4 regions of the Paenibacillus sp. 05T425 genome follow, and region 1 is predicted to be linked to each of the others. Evidence: riboswitches for the same ligand, from Rfam matches in the RefSeq annotation. Region 1 holds a riboswitch; each other region holds the start of a gene.
The links. Region 1 has a riboswitch for cyclic di-AMP ahead of AC1DF0_RS23985 (ABC transporter ATP-binding protein). Riboswitches for the same ligand answer to the same signal wherever they lie in the genome.

Region 1 (3,114 bases):
CTTGGATAGATCCAGATCCCCCGAGCCCATAAACGCTTTGAGAGCTTTGGGCATATCCTCCATCATGCTGTTAAGCTGTCCGCTTGCTGCCGTTGCTTCATATTTGTTCATACCGCTTGCAAGCAACAGAATGATTCCAATACTCCAAAAAATAATCGATTTTCGGTACGTCTTCATTTCCCTGTAAAAAACATTCATTTTGCACCCCATCCTGTCGTTTTCTCTTATACAGCATGAACATCTTTTTTCCTATAGACGGCGTAGCTGGCAGCGACGGAAACGATAATGATGCCGATAGCAGCCGTGAGATAGGAAGCTTCATACTTGGAGCTTTCGATAATCAGCTTAGGGTCAAAATATTTGAACGGAGACAAATAACGTTTGGCGCCATCATCGCCTGCCGCAACGAGCATGCCGATTACAAAAAAGGCGAACACGGTACCTAGTGAAACGGATAACACAGCCTTGATCTTAGGAAACACAACGGAAACGATAATTCCTATAGCAAGAAAAATGAGCTGTATAAACAACAAGGTTATCGAAATCATAAAAAATAGTTTCCCGCTATAATCTTCCGTCTTCATCTGGACTGCCATGAGGTTTGCCGCAATGAGATATAGAACATTCGTAACCGCTAATGAAACAACTGCAGCCATCAGCTTGGAAGTCATTATTTGCGTGCGCGTTACAGGTTTCGTTAAGAGAAAGTCTGCTGTTTTCTCACGGACCTCCTTGGAAACAATCGACGTTCCCAGAATCATCGCTTGAATAGCGCCGCAGAGCGTAATGTACATGAAAATATAAGAATAAAAGCCTAATAGGGTCCCTATGCTATCGAGCTCAATTCCTAGCGCTTTTCTGACGCCTTCGGGATAGCCTTCCAGCACCTTGGTAAATTCGTCAATGTCCTTGGACATGCCGGGAAAGAGCGAGAGGAATAAGATCATGATGCCAATTAAAGAGAGCGTCCATATCAGCATCGATTTTCTGTACGCTTTCAACTCATGCACAAACATATTCATCGCCGATCAGACCCCTTTTTCATAATAATGCATAAAGATTTCCTCAAGGTTCGGCTCTTCGATCCATAGGTTCTCGATTTCAATTTCAGCTATTTTTCTCATCACATGGTTGATGTTGCCTTTAAATAAAAAGCTCGTTGTTTTCCCATTCACKGAAATATTGTTCACGCCGGCCATATTGAAGAAATCGCGTTCTAGTTGTTCGGATGTATCTACCGTAAACTTTTTGTAGTTATTTTCTTTTAAAGTACTGATTTTTTCGACCGTAACGACCTTTCCTTCTTTAATAATCGCAACTCGATTACATAGCCGCTGAACTTCGCTTAAGATATGGGAGGAGAATAATATTGTGGCTCCTTTTTTATTCTCTTCTTCAAGCAATTCGAAAAACTTTTGCTGCATGAGCGGATCAAGGCCGCTGGTAGGTTCATCAAGAATAATGAGCTTCGGGCTATGGAGCAGCCCTTGAACGATACCCACTTTCTTTTTGTTGCCTAAAGACAGGTCATCTATTTTTTTCGTTAGATCCAGATCCATCATTTCAGCCAATTCTTTTATTCTTTTTTTGCAATCCTTTTTGAAAAAGCTGGCTGAGTAATTCAACAGGTCTGCGACCTTCATATTGTCGTAATAAAAAACCTCCGACGGCAAATAGCCGATTTCCTTTTTGATTTCCGGAGCAAACTTGATGCAGTCTTTACCGAATATCGTAGCGCTGCCGCTTGTCGGATAGATGAGAGACAATAACGTTCGGATCGTCGTTGATTTACCTGCCCCGTTCGGCCCGATAAACCCAAAAATTTCTCCCTCTTCAATGGAAAAACTAATATCAGTTATTCCTCTTGCTTTGCCGTAAGTCTTGGTCAGTTTGTTAATTTCGATCGCATTCATTGGGCAGCCTCCTCGTAATTTCCATGCTTATACGCAACAAAAAGAAGCCCAGAGAGCAGAGATACTCTACTCTCGGACTTCTTGCATAACGAAAAAGACGAGCCTATGCAAGGAACGATCGCGGTTCTCTCTCAATACGCTTACGAGGTTAGCTGTCGGATTCGGGCTTGAGAGTGCCCTACCTCATGCTTGCTAAGGCAAGCGAAAGGATTCACCCCATGAAACCATTCGGATGGTTTCGGTCGGGTCCCCCGTTTCCCTGTTCGGGAATTTAGCGTTTGACTAATTTAGTTGTTGAACAAATCATACGCCCAACCTTATGCAAAGTAAAACCTAAATTCAGAGGGTTTTAGCTGATTTTTGATCCAATCCTTGAATGGCATCGGCTTAATTGGGCAGTAGCACTTATTATCGATAAGTATGCCATTATTTGCTTGTATTTTCGTCATATAGCATGGAGATAGACGTTCGGCTGCGCTTGTACGCCCAGTGGTTCGTTGGTCCGCGGCCGCCGCCGATATTTATCCCGTCTTCGATCGCAGCTTGGATGAAAGCTTTCGCCTCGCGCATCGCACACTCAACATCAAGCCTCCTAGCGAGTCCGGCTGCAAGAGCAGCTGAGAATGTGCATCCCGTGCCATGCGTATGCCCCGTAGCGATTCGCTTGCCTGCCAGCTCGGTAAAATAACGGCCGTCGAACAGCAAATCCACGGCTTCCGCTCCCTCGTCGTGACCACCTTTGATAATGACATACCGGGCACCGAAGCCGGCGAGTCTCCTTGCCGCTTCTTCTTTATCCGTTTTACTCCGAATAGAGTTGCCCGTAAGCTGCTCGGCTTCCGGAATGTTAGGCGTCACGACTTCCGTAAGCGGCAATAGCTTGCCCGTTAAGGCGCGAATTGCCTCTTCTTGCAGAAGTACCGCGCCGCCTTTGGCTACCATAACCGGATCTACGACAACCTTCGTCCATCCGAACGTCCGGATCGCTTCGGCAACTGCTAATATGATTTCGCTGCTGAACAGCATGCCAGTCTTCACGGCATCAACCCCGATATCGTTGCCGACCGCATGGATTTGCCCAATAATCGCATCTGGACTCATTGGATATACGCCATGTACGCCAAGCGTATTCTGGGCAGTCACCGCCGTGATGGCGGACATGCCGAAGACGCCAAGCTCTTGGAACGTTTTCAGATCGGCC
Region 2 (3,114 bases), on a different contig from region 1:
TATTTGCGTCAATAAAACTACAAAAAGAAGAGGCTTAGCCTCTTCTTATGATGGCATATTTAATTGTACATTACGATAAGATGATGATAAACAGTTAGCTGCCGATAAAGCACTAAGTGGATGACGGTTTGTTCGGTCCAATAACGTACACGGTGTAACCCTTCTTGCGTCCGAACTTCTCCGCAGTCTTCTGACTGCCGAAATACACGTCGATCTTATTGCCCTTTATTGCGCTTCCCGTATCCTCTGCCCGGCGGAATCCGATGCCTTCAATGAATACCCACCAGCCGATCGGGATTACCTTCGGATCAACCGCGATCGTTCTTCCTTCCGTCACTTTCGTTCCGGACGCCGTAATGCCGTATTGAGGGTGGCTTTCGTCCTTGCCCGTCGATTCCACGCCAGCGGAATACGCAGTTAACGTGACGTTCTTCAAGATGCTCTTCGCCTTAAGCGTTACACCGTTCTTCGTCAACGTCTCCACAGTAGGACTACTGTTAGAGAGCACGGTTACCTTCGGCTCAGGCTTCTTCGTACCGACTGCCACGACTTGATCGACAGCAGCGGTCTCGATTACTTTGCTGACCATTTGCTTAGAAACAAGCACGCCATCCTCGTACTGCTTCTGAATATGCTCAACGATAAGGCCTTGCTTACCGGTCTGGATCAGCTTCTCCTTGCCGACCTCCAGCGTCGGATCTTCTTTCTTCACGATAGAGAATGGCATCGCCCGCTCGCTCTCCGATACTTTCGTATCGACGCGTACAACGGTTACCGACATATCCTCTTCGACAGATGAGTTAAGCGACGGTACTACTTTATCATGATTACGAACAGAAATATTTAATTGCTCGATCGCCGCTTGCACAGTTCCTTCTGTCGTGTACACCGTTGATGTCTTGCCATCCGCCGTTACATTGACCGCCACCGCATGATTAATTTCAACGCGATCGCCGTCTTTAATGGCTGCATTCAGAGGCACCGAAACCTTGTCATGCTCGCCAATCGTAATAGCTTGTTCATCCAGTAGGCGTTGCAGGACCCATTGCTTTGTTTCTACAACGGTTTCTTGTCCATTCACTACTACGGAGACGCTTTTGACAGCCGTTCCGTACAACAACACCAGTAACATGAAAGTCATAGCGATTGAGATAATAGCACTGAGTAGTATCAAACGCAAATTTTCATGCTTCCATCGCATTGCGAAAGACATGCTGGATGATCGTTTCCCATGGGTGTCCTTTACCTGGATTGTGCCCATTTCATCGGTCCTCCTTCATAGCCCCGCCGCCAAGTGTTACGCATGATTACAACTGACGCGACTATAGTATATTGGCGTGCGAGCACGCAATCCAGTAATTCTACTTCTTTTCTCGATCCTCTCACCTCCATGACTAACCCTATGACGACGATTTCCCGATTATTCGAAAATAAAAAGAAGCCGTCGACAGAGGATCTGTATCGTGGCTTCTCGGATGTCTACACGAGATATCATAAAAATGGGTGCACGAGGTTGATCGCTCTCTATGAACGCTTACGAGGTTAGCTGACGGATTCGGGCAAGAGAGCTGCCCTATTCGAAATCGCAATGCTCATGGCAATGGCTTCGAAATTCACCCCTGAAAAGATCAAAGCGCGGTCCTTCAAATACCCGCACTTGGGTCCCCCGTTCTCCTTCCGGAGATTAAGCGCAAACTGGAAATCCAATACAAAAAGTAATAACTCTGAAATGAATCATACCTTCACGGGCGGTCTGTTGTAAAGAAGCGATAAAAGACGATTTAAGCGAAAAAGCTGGTTAAAGTCGGAAAAGATTAAAGATTTCCTGAACAAAATCCAGTTTTATCGCCTAAAAGGTCATTGAATCTCTCGTTTCCTACCGTTTTTAAACAATACCAAAACATTTTTTACCGTTTTCGGTCGTAATTTTGGCTATTTCTTCCACGGATTTACCCAATAGCTCGGCAGCAGACTGGGCGACAAGAGAGACGTAAGCGGACTCATTTCGCTTCCCTCGGAACGGGTGAGGGGTCAAATAAGGGGCGTCCGTTTCGATCAATAATCGGTCCAATGGAACTTGCTTCAGCACCTCTTTTGGCACGCGTGCATTTTGGAATGTAACCGGTCCCCCGAACGAGATATAGAAGTTCATATCGAGGCAGGCTTTGGCCGTCTCCCAACTGCCGGAATAGCAGTGCATGACGCCTCCAACCTCTGCCGCATTCTCCTCGCGCAAGATCTTAACGATATCCTCATGCGCATCCCTATTGTGGATGACGATCGGCTTCTTCACCTTTCGCGCCAGCCTAATCTGCTCCCGAAATACACGATGCTGCACATCCTTAGGTGAAGTGTCCCAATGGTAATCAAGTCCTATCTCGCCTATTGCGACAACTTTCGGATGCTCGCATAGACGTTCAATCCATTCCAAGTCGTCTGGCGTCATATCGATGCTGTCGACAGGGTGCCAGCCAACCGCTGCGTAGATAAAGTCATAAGCTTCCGCAAGCGCAATCGTTGTCGGGATCGTCTCCCGATTGAAGCCGATATTGAGCAGCAGATCAACGCCCGCTTCTCTCGCTCGCTCAATTACCTCTTTACGGTCCTCGTCGAACTTATGTGAGTCTAGATGGGTATGCGTATCAAATAAATATGTCATGTTGATGTTATACTCCTTCATTAAGCTGAAATAGTTGTTTCAAATGAGGACTAATCTGCGAAATATTCATCCTGAGCGGCTCCTCTGGAAAATACAAATGATACTGTCCCTGATGTAAACCGGTGATCGATCTAACAATGTCGGATTTAGCCGATATTTCACTTATTTCATCCTGATGATCCAACAACAAAATCGGCGCTTTTTCTTTCTTTTCTCCCTCTTGTCTGTCGGGACGATACACGTCATACGGCAGATCGAACGGGAAATCCAGCTCCATATGGTACTCCGGAATCATGCCGATTGAGAGGAACAGCAAACGTATTTCTTCTAATAAAGTAGGCTCAGGATCATCGATCGTTATGTACTTGTATAATCGTCGATTCAGGAAGCGGTCGCATAGGTCGGCCAGCAGTGAATCGTCCTCTTCGGCCCATTGCATGAAAGCCGTCTGCGCA
Region 3 (3,114 bases), on a different contig from region 1:
GAACGTATTTTTGAACCATTTGCGGAACAGGCCGATGCCGAAGAACCGGAATACGGCTTCTTCGGATATAGCTGCCGCCCAAGCAAGCACGGGCATGAGCCATAGATAACTCATGTTGTATGGCGATTGCGTAACGTCACTGGTCGACCATGTGCCGATCGTGAGTTTCAAGCCGATGAAGATGGCCGCCTGCAGCGCGAACAGAATAGCGGCGAAGCAGTAGCCAAGCCCCATGCTGCGCCACACGTACGTTCCGTACCCAGGCTGGCCGAAACGCGGCCATAAGGCGCGTCCTTGCGCCTTCCACAAGCCGTCGCCCGCCACGAGCGAGATATAGATCGAGCCGGCCATCGGAATAGACAATAGGACGGTGAATATGGCGGTTATCAGAATCGTCTGACCGCCGAGCTCATTTTCGCCTAGCGATGCTCTAACTCCGTCGAGTACGTTTATATTGATGATGACATACGTAACGAAGTAAATGATAGTGAGTACGATTCCGCGCTTGAATGACGTATGTCCTCGGTAAAGGACGGCGTAGATGACCGCAAGCACGAACAGGATAAAGCTCATGAGGAAGTAGCCGAAGCCGGTCATGAATTGCGCCCACTTGTCTTGGCCTTTCACATAGTCCCTATACTCTGCCGGCGGAATGAAGGCTGGCTTGTATTTCGTCATAACGGGCTTGCCGTCGATCAAGCTTACGGCAATCGTCACTTGCAGCTTCGATTGGCCGATCGAATGGTCGCTTGGGCTAACTCCCCACTCGCCGTTCGGATAGGCCGCTCCGCTTGCAAGTTCCTCTGCACGGAACCCTTGCTCCTCGAGCAACGCGATGCTCAGCTTATCGATTTCCGGATCGTCGTCCCGAACAGGCTCGCCGCCATGCAGATTCCAGGCCACGATACGTTCACTCTGCATATGGACGTAGACGAATCCTTTGCCGCCTGTCCCTTCGAAGTCGACCTCGACTTGATACGTATCGGTTGGAAATTGTTTATCGTATTGATCAGCATACGCCTCTGTCAGCTCATCGCGCGTAAGGTAGCCGTTCATAAGCTTGTCGGATTGATGGACGGCTTTGGCGGAGTCCACCTCTCGTCCTACGAGCTTCTCGGCGAACGACGCGGCTGCCTGCTCTGCTTGTGCTTTGCTGATGGCTCTGCCGCCTAGCTCATCTGAAGAGCTCGCCTTTATTAGCGGGACGATATCGACGAACATGTAAATTAGAAGACAAATAACGGCTGCCCATATGTAACGCTTCCATTCCTTGTGTTTAATTGAATCGATCATCAGTTCACCTCATGCGTATAGGAGTAGGATGAAGCATACTATACTACCATATCACAACGTTCCCTGAATTATCCATTGAAAGTAGGTCTTTATTTTCATAAACCCGCGAAATAACGATGTTCATGAAGTGTAGGGCAAGGTGAAGCGCATAACTGCGTCTTTTTGGTCGAATATAGCCTCTAATGTGAGAAAAGGGAGCTTTATGCAAGGACGTATTTGGGCTTATAATCGTTATCGTCATACCAAATGAATAGCACAGCCGAATTTCCTTAGGAAAACGGGGGAACCATATTGTTGCCGGGCATCCGGCGGCATGGGGTGAATTTCTACATTGCCGGAGCGCAGCTTCAGGCGATTGAATAGGGCTGCCTGTCCAGGCCCGAATCCGTCAGCTAACCTCGTAGGCGTATTGGAACAGGACTCATCTTCTTGAGCACTTGAGCTTCCAGTGCTTTTTTTTGTGCGCTTATAACGATAACGCAGCAGATTTTCGAAGATTGAGGTGCACAATATAAGATGAAATTCGCATGGATTTGGGACGTGAAGAACTGGTCTCCGCCGAGGATACTTGTTAGCGGCTTCGCGCTCATTATATTCATTGGGGCATTTTTGCTCTCTTTGCCCTTCGCCTCGGCAACAGGCGAACGGCTGAACTTCATAGACGCTTTGTTCACGGCGACTTCAGCGACATGCGTGACCGGCCTCGTCGTCGTCGATACCGGCACCTATTTCTCGACAGCCGGCCAGATCGTTCTGATGGTGCTGTTCCAGCTTGGCGGCCTCGGCTTCATGACGATGGCAACGCTAATCGCGCTCGTTTTGCGGCGGAAAATATCGCTGCGCGAGAGGCTGATTCTTCAAGAGGCGATGAATCAGACAAGCATGGAGGGCATTATTAGGCTAATTCGCCGCGTCATCTACTACTCGCTATCTATTGAACTCGTCGGGATGCTGCTTTTCACGTTCCGGTTCTCGTTCGATATGCCGCTTGGCAAGGCAGCTTTCTTCGGCGCTTTCCACGCCGTATCGCTGTTCAACAACGCCGGCTTCGATATTTTCGGAGATTACCGCAGCTTAACGCTGTATGTGTCCGATCCAATCGTTAATATTGCCGCAATGATGCTAATCGTATTCGGAGGACTCGGCTTCGTCGTTATGTCAGATCTAATGGAATATCGGAAGAAGCGCAAGCTGTCGCTGCATAGTAAAATCGTTCTCGCCATGACGGGGACATTGATCGCGTTAGGCGCGATTGTGTTGTTTGTTTTCGAATTCACGAACCCCCTCACGCTCGGCTCGCTCGATTGGGGAGGCAAGATATGGGCCTCATTATTCCAATCCATTACACCGCGTACGGCTGGCGCCAATACGCTCGATTATACAGCTCTAAGGCAGGCTACCGTCTTCTTTACGATCATCCTTATGTTCATCGGCGCATCGCCGGGCTCGACGGGGGGCGGCATTAAAACCACGACGTTCACGGTGCTTATCGGCGCCGTAATCTCGATGATTCGCGGACGTGAGGATATCGTCTTCTTCCGCTATCGGCTTGCCAAGGACCGCATATTCAAGGCGCTGACGATTACGATTTTGTCGTTAACGCTCGTCGTGGTCGTGACGATGATTCTTGCAACGATCGAGAATCAGCCGTTCATGAAAATATTGTTCGAGGCAACATCCGCGTTCGGCACCGTAGGACTATCCATTGGATTGACCCCGGAGCTTAGCGATATTAGCAAAATGATTATTGCATTCACGATGTTTGCCGGTCGGCTAGGTCCATTAACGCTCGCTTATGCGCTTGGGCCTGGAACAGATAAA
Region 4 (3,114 bases), on a different contig from region 1:
CCACCTCATCATTCTGTTATTTCTGTATCAGTTGCTATGGGGCTTCTTCCTCTATCGATTTATCGATTCGGTCGTCTCGCCCTTGCTGCGCCGGTTTCCAGCTGCATACCCGTCTGATACAGCCGTTCACCTCTTCCTGACCGAGGCGCAGTTCCAACTGCTGAAGACCGACATCCTTACGCCTTATGTATGGATGCTAGGCGGCTTGTTCGCCATCCGCATGTTGCTGACTCCCCTGTTCAATGCCGGACTGTTCTATTCGCTGCACCATTCTAGTACGCGAGGCGAAGGCGCGGCCGGCGGCGGCACTAAATTTGTAGAAGGCATTCGCAAAGCTTGGAAACCGGTCATGCTGCTCCACTGGGCGGAGGCCGCGCTAGCACTTGCTCCCGGATTCTGGGTGCTGCCTCATGCGCTCGACGCATACCTGCAAGGCGGATCGAACGTCGACCTGCTGCAATCCGTCCTTCCCGGCGCTGGACTATGGCTGTTCTGGGGCGTGCTGCTGCATCTGCTCTTCCTGGCCATGCAGCTTGGCGCCGCCTCAAAAGAAGGCATCCTCCACTCGCTCGGGCGCGCGCTGAGGCATATCGTCTCCTTCGCTGCCATCTCGCTGGTTATGTGGGCCATCGGAGCCGGATTAGGACTTCTCATCACCGGTGTATCGCTGCTATGGGCCGGACTATTCGCACTCATCCTTCATCAAGGCTACAACTTGGTGCGAACGCTCGTCCGAGTATGGACCATTGCCGCTCAATACGAATGCCTGCAATCCAAGTAGCTTCATTATCTTAGCCCGCTTTAGCTCAAATACCCCCGAATCTACGCCTGTCCTATTATGGCGAATTCGGGGGTTTTTACGTTATCATCCTACTAATGACGGCGACAGCCTTTTTTGCTAGAAAGATGAGAATCCTCTCACCATTAGTACCTTGGGGTCATACTTTACAGAATATCCACATAATAAATGAAATCGAGTATCGATTATTTAGTCCCTCGGTCCTAGTTGAGGCTTTATTATTACATGAAAAATGATTATACGAAGCAGTTTGTCAAAAGATTACATGAGAATTATTAGAATTTTGTTAGAAAGGCAGGAGATGAATGAAAAAAATCGAATAATTGTCAAGAGCAAAACAAAACTGCCTAATTTCCTAGCGGAAAACGGGGGAACCACTCTGGGTGAATTGATTCCGACGCCACGGCTATAAGTCATACCGCCTCTGTAGAAGAGGATATCATCGACTTGTTCGTAGCGCCTGAGGAATCATAGGGAACCTTCAACCGAACCCCACAGCTAACCTCGTCGGCACCGGAAGGAGTTTCACAATTGAAAAAGGTTACCGTAATGCTTTTGGGGCTTGCGCTCTTGCTCGCTGTTCAAGCGGGAAGCGTTTTCGCAGACTCCAAAATGAACGGATTTATCAATGACGTCATTGGTACTCCGTACAAAAGCGGTGGAACTACCGCGAAAGGCTTCGATTGCTCCGGCTTCACGAGCTATGTGTTCGCTAAGATGGGCATCGATCTTCCTCGCGTTTCCTCCGATCAAGCAACAGTTGGCACGAAGGTCGCTAAAGATGACCTGATTGCCGGGGATCTTGTGTTCTTCGACACAAGCGGCGGAAACAACGGCGCAATTTCCCACGTCGGCATCTACATAGGGGACGGCAACATTGTACACGCTTCGGTTAGCCGCGGCGTTGTAGTCGACAAGCTCGATTCCACTTACTACAAACCTCGTTATGTGACAGCACGTCGCATTCTTAGCGAGGAAGCATTTACCACTTACGCCGACGCAAAATAGTTTCACCCTTTACAACAAAGCCGCAGTCTGTTCGTCCACTCGCGACAACAGTCTGCGGCTTTGTTGTTTTTCTGACAAAATAGGCCACCCCAACAGCCTGCAGGCTGTTGGGGTGCTATTACTTTCTATTTATTACGCACAGCATCGCGCCGCTGCGACTGCCCTCTGCCTAGCACAAGCATTGCGCCCAGTACGAGCAGCATGATCAGAACCAGTACGCTTACATACCAAAGCGTAACCCCGCCGTCATATCGATCCATGAACCAGCCGGTAACGCGAGGGAAGATTGCCCCGCCAAGCCCGCCGCATGCTACGAGCAAGCTCGTCGTCCGCTCAGTCATGCCTGGGATTAACGCATTCGCATAGACAAGGGCGATACCGAATATACCCGAGAAGAACAGACCGCTTAAAGCGACGAAGAAGAGCATCCAGCTGAGCTGACCCATGAGCGCCATTAATGCGAACACGATCGTTGCTCCGCCAGTAGCAATAAACAAATACTTCGCATACCCCATTTTCTCCGCCAACGTGCCTGCAAATATACGTCCGAACACCATTGTTGCCCAGAACAGGCTGAGCGCTGCCGCAGCACTCGACTCATTTACCTGCGAACGCTCAATAAGCAAGGAAGGCAAGTAATTGGAGAAGCTCATCTCCATGCCTACGTAGATCATGAAGAACGCTGCCGACAGCAGCAAGAACGGAAGCGCAGTGCGCGGATAACCGAATATACCTGTTCTTGCACCTGCCGCCCCTTGCTCCATGCTGCTGCTCACCGCTGCTTTCGGCGGTTGAAATCCGATCTGCTCGTCCAGCTTGCCGAAGGACATCGTGAGCCACAATACGAATGTAACGCCCGACAGTGCCGCCAGTATCGGGAACGATACCTGCCATACGTTCTGAGCGATCAAATAAGCGGCTGCAACCGGTATAATAAGTGCGCCGACGCCAAAAAACGTTTCTAGCCGGCTCATTGCCGAAGCCTTGCCCTTAGCAAGGTCGATGATCATCGCGCCGACGACCGCTTCCGTCATGCCGAAGCCGAACCCCGCGAGAGGAGCGACGGCCAGCATCCAGCCCCAGGGAAGAAGCAGGCTGTAAGCGGCCTCGCTTAAAGTAAGCGCGCCAAGCGCAATAAGCACCGCGCCTCGCTTGCCGATTCTTGCCGTGATGGAGGGAGCCAGTATGACACCGACCAGGAAGCCGAGAAATTGATTCATAATCCATTGTCCGCCGTCTTTGTACGTGAGCCCATAATGATCAATCAGCTGCTCCAATATCGATCCGCCTACCACATGCGCAATACC

Region 2: another riboswitch for cyclic di-AMP. It lies ahead of AC1DF0_RS30640 (ubiquitin-like domain-containing protein); the one in region 1 lies ahead of AC1DF0_RS23985 (ABC transporter ATP-binding protein).
Region 3: another riboswitch for cyclic di-AMP. It lies ahead of AC1DF0_RS10885 (TrkH family potassium uptake protein); the one in region 1 lies ahead of AC1DF0_RS23985 (ABC transporter ATP-binding protein).
Region 4: another riboswitch for cyclic di-AMP. It lies ahead of AC1DF0_RS29000 (C40 family peptidase); the one in region 1 lies ahead of AC1DF0_RS23985 (ABC transporter ATP-binding protein).

The regions. Positions count from the first base shown of each region.
Region 1 covers NZ_JBFTLA010000011.1:181,377-184,490, reverse strand. The annotation lists gene AC1DF0_RS23995 (ABC transporter permease subunit) at 1-198, opposite strand, end outside; gene AC1DF0_RS23990 (ABC transporter permease subunit) at 225-1,022, opposite strand; gene AC1DF0_RS23985 (ABC transporter ATP-binding protein) at 1,029-1,913, opposite strand; cyclic di-AMP (ydaO/yuaA leader) riboswitch at 2,035-2,200, opposite strand; gene thiD (bifunctional hydroxymethylpyrimidine kinase/phosphomethylpyrimidine kinase) at 2,340-3,114, opposite strand, start outside.
Region 2 covers NZ_JBFTLA010000025.1:10,135-13,248, reverse strand. The annotation lists gene AC1DF0_RS30640 (ubiquitin-like domain-containing protein) at 113-1,261, opposite strand; cyclic di-AMP (ydaO/yuaA leader) riboswitch at 1,516-1,701, opposite strand; gene AC1DF0_RS30635 (TatD family hydrolase) at 1,886-2,659, opposite strand; gene AC1DF0_RS30630 (HD domain-containing protein) at 2,667-3,114, opposite strand, start outside.
Region 3 covers NZ_JBFTLA010000004.1:397,763-400,876, forward strand. The annotation lists gene AC1DF0_RS10880 (lysostaphin resistance A-like protein) at 1-1,293, opposite strand, end outside; cyclic di-AMP (ydaO/yuaA leader) riboswitch at 1,541-1,715, shown strand; gene AC1DF0_RS10885 (TrkH family potassium uptake protein) at 1,810-3,114, shown strand, end outside.
Region 4 covers NZ_JBFTLA010000019.1:41,036-44,149, forward strand. The annotation lists gene AC1DF0_RS28995 (hypothetical protein) at 1-781, shown strand, start outside; cyclic di-AMP (ydaO/yuaA leader) riboswitch at 1,134-1,327, shown strand; gene AC1DF0_RS29000 (C40 family peptidase) at 1,331-1,807, shown strand; gene AC1DF0_RS29005 (MFS transporter) at 1,933-3,114, opposite strand, start outside.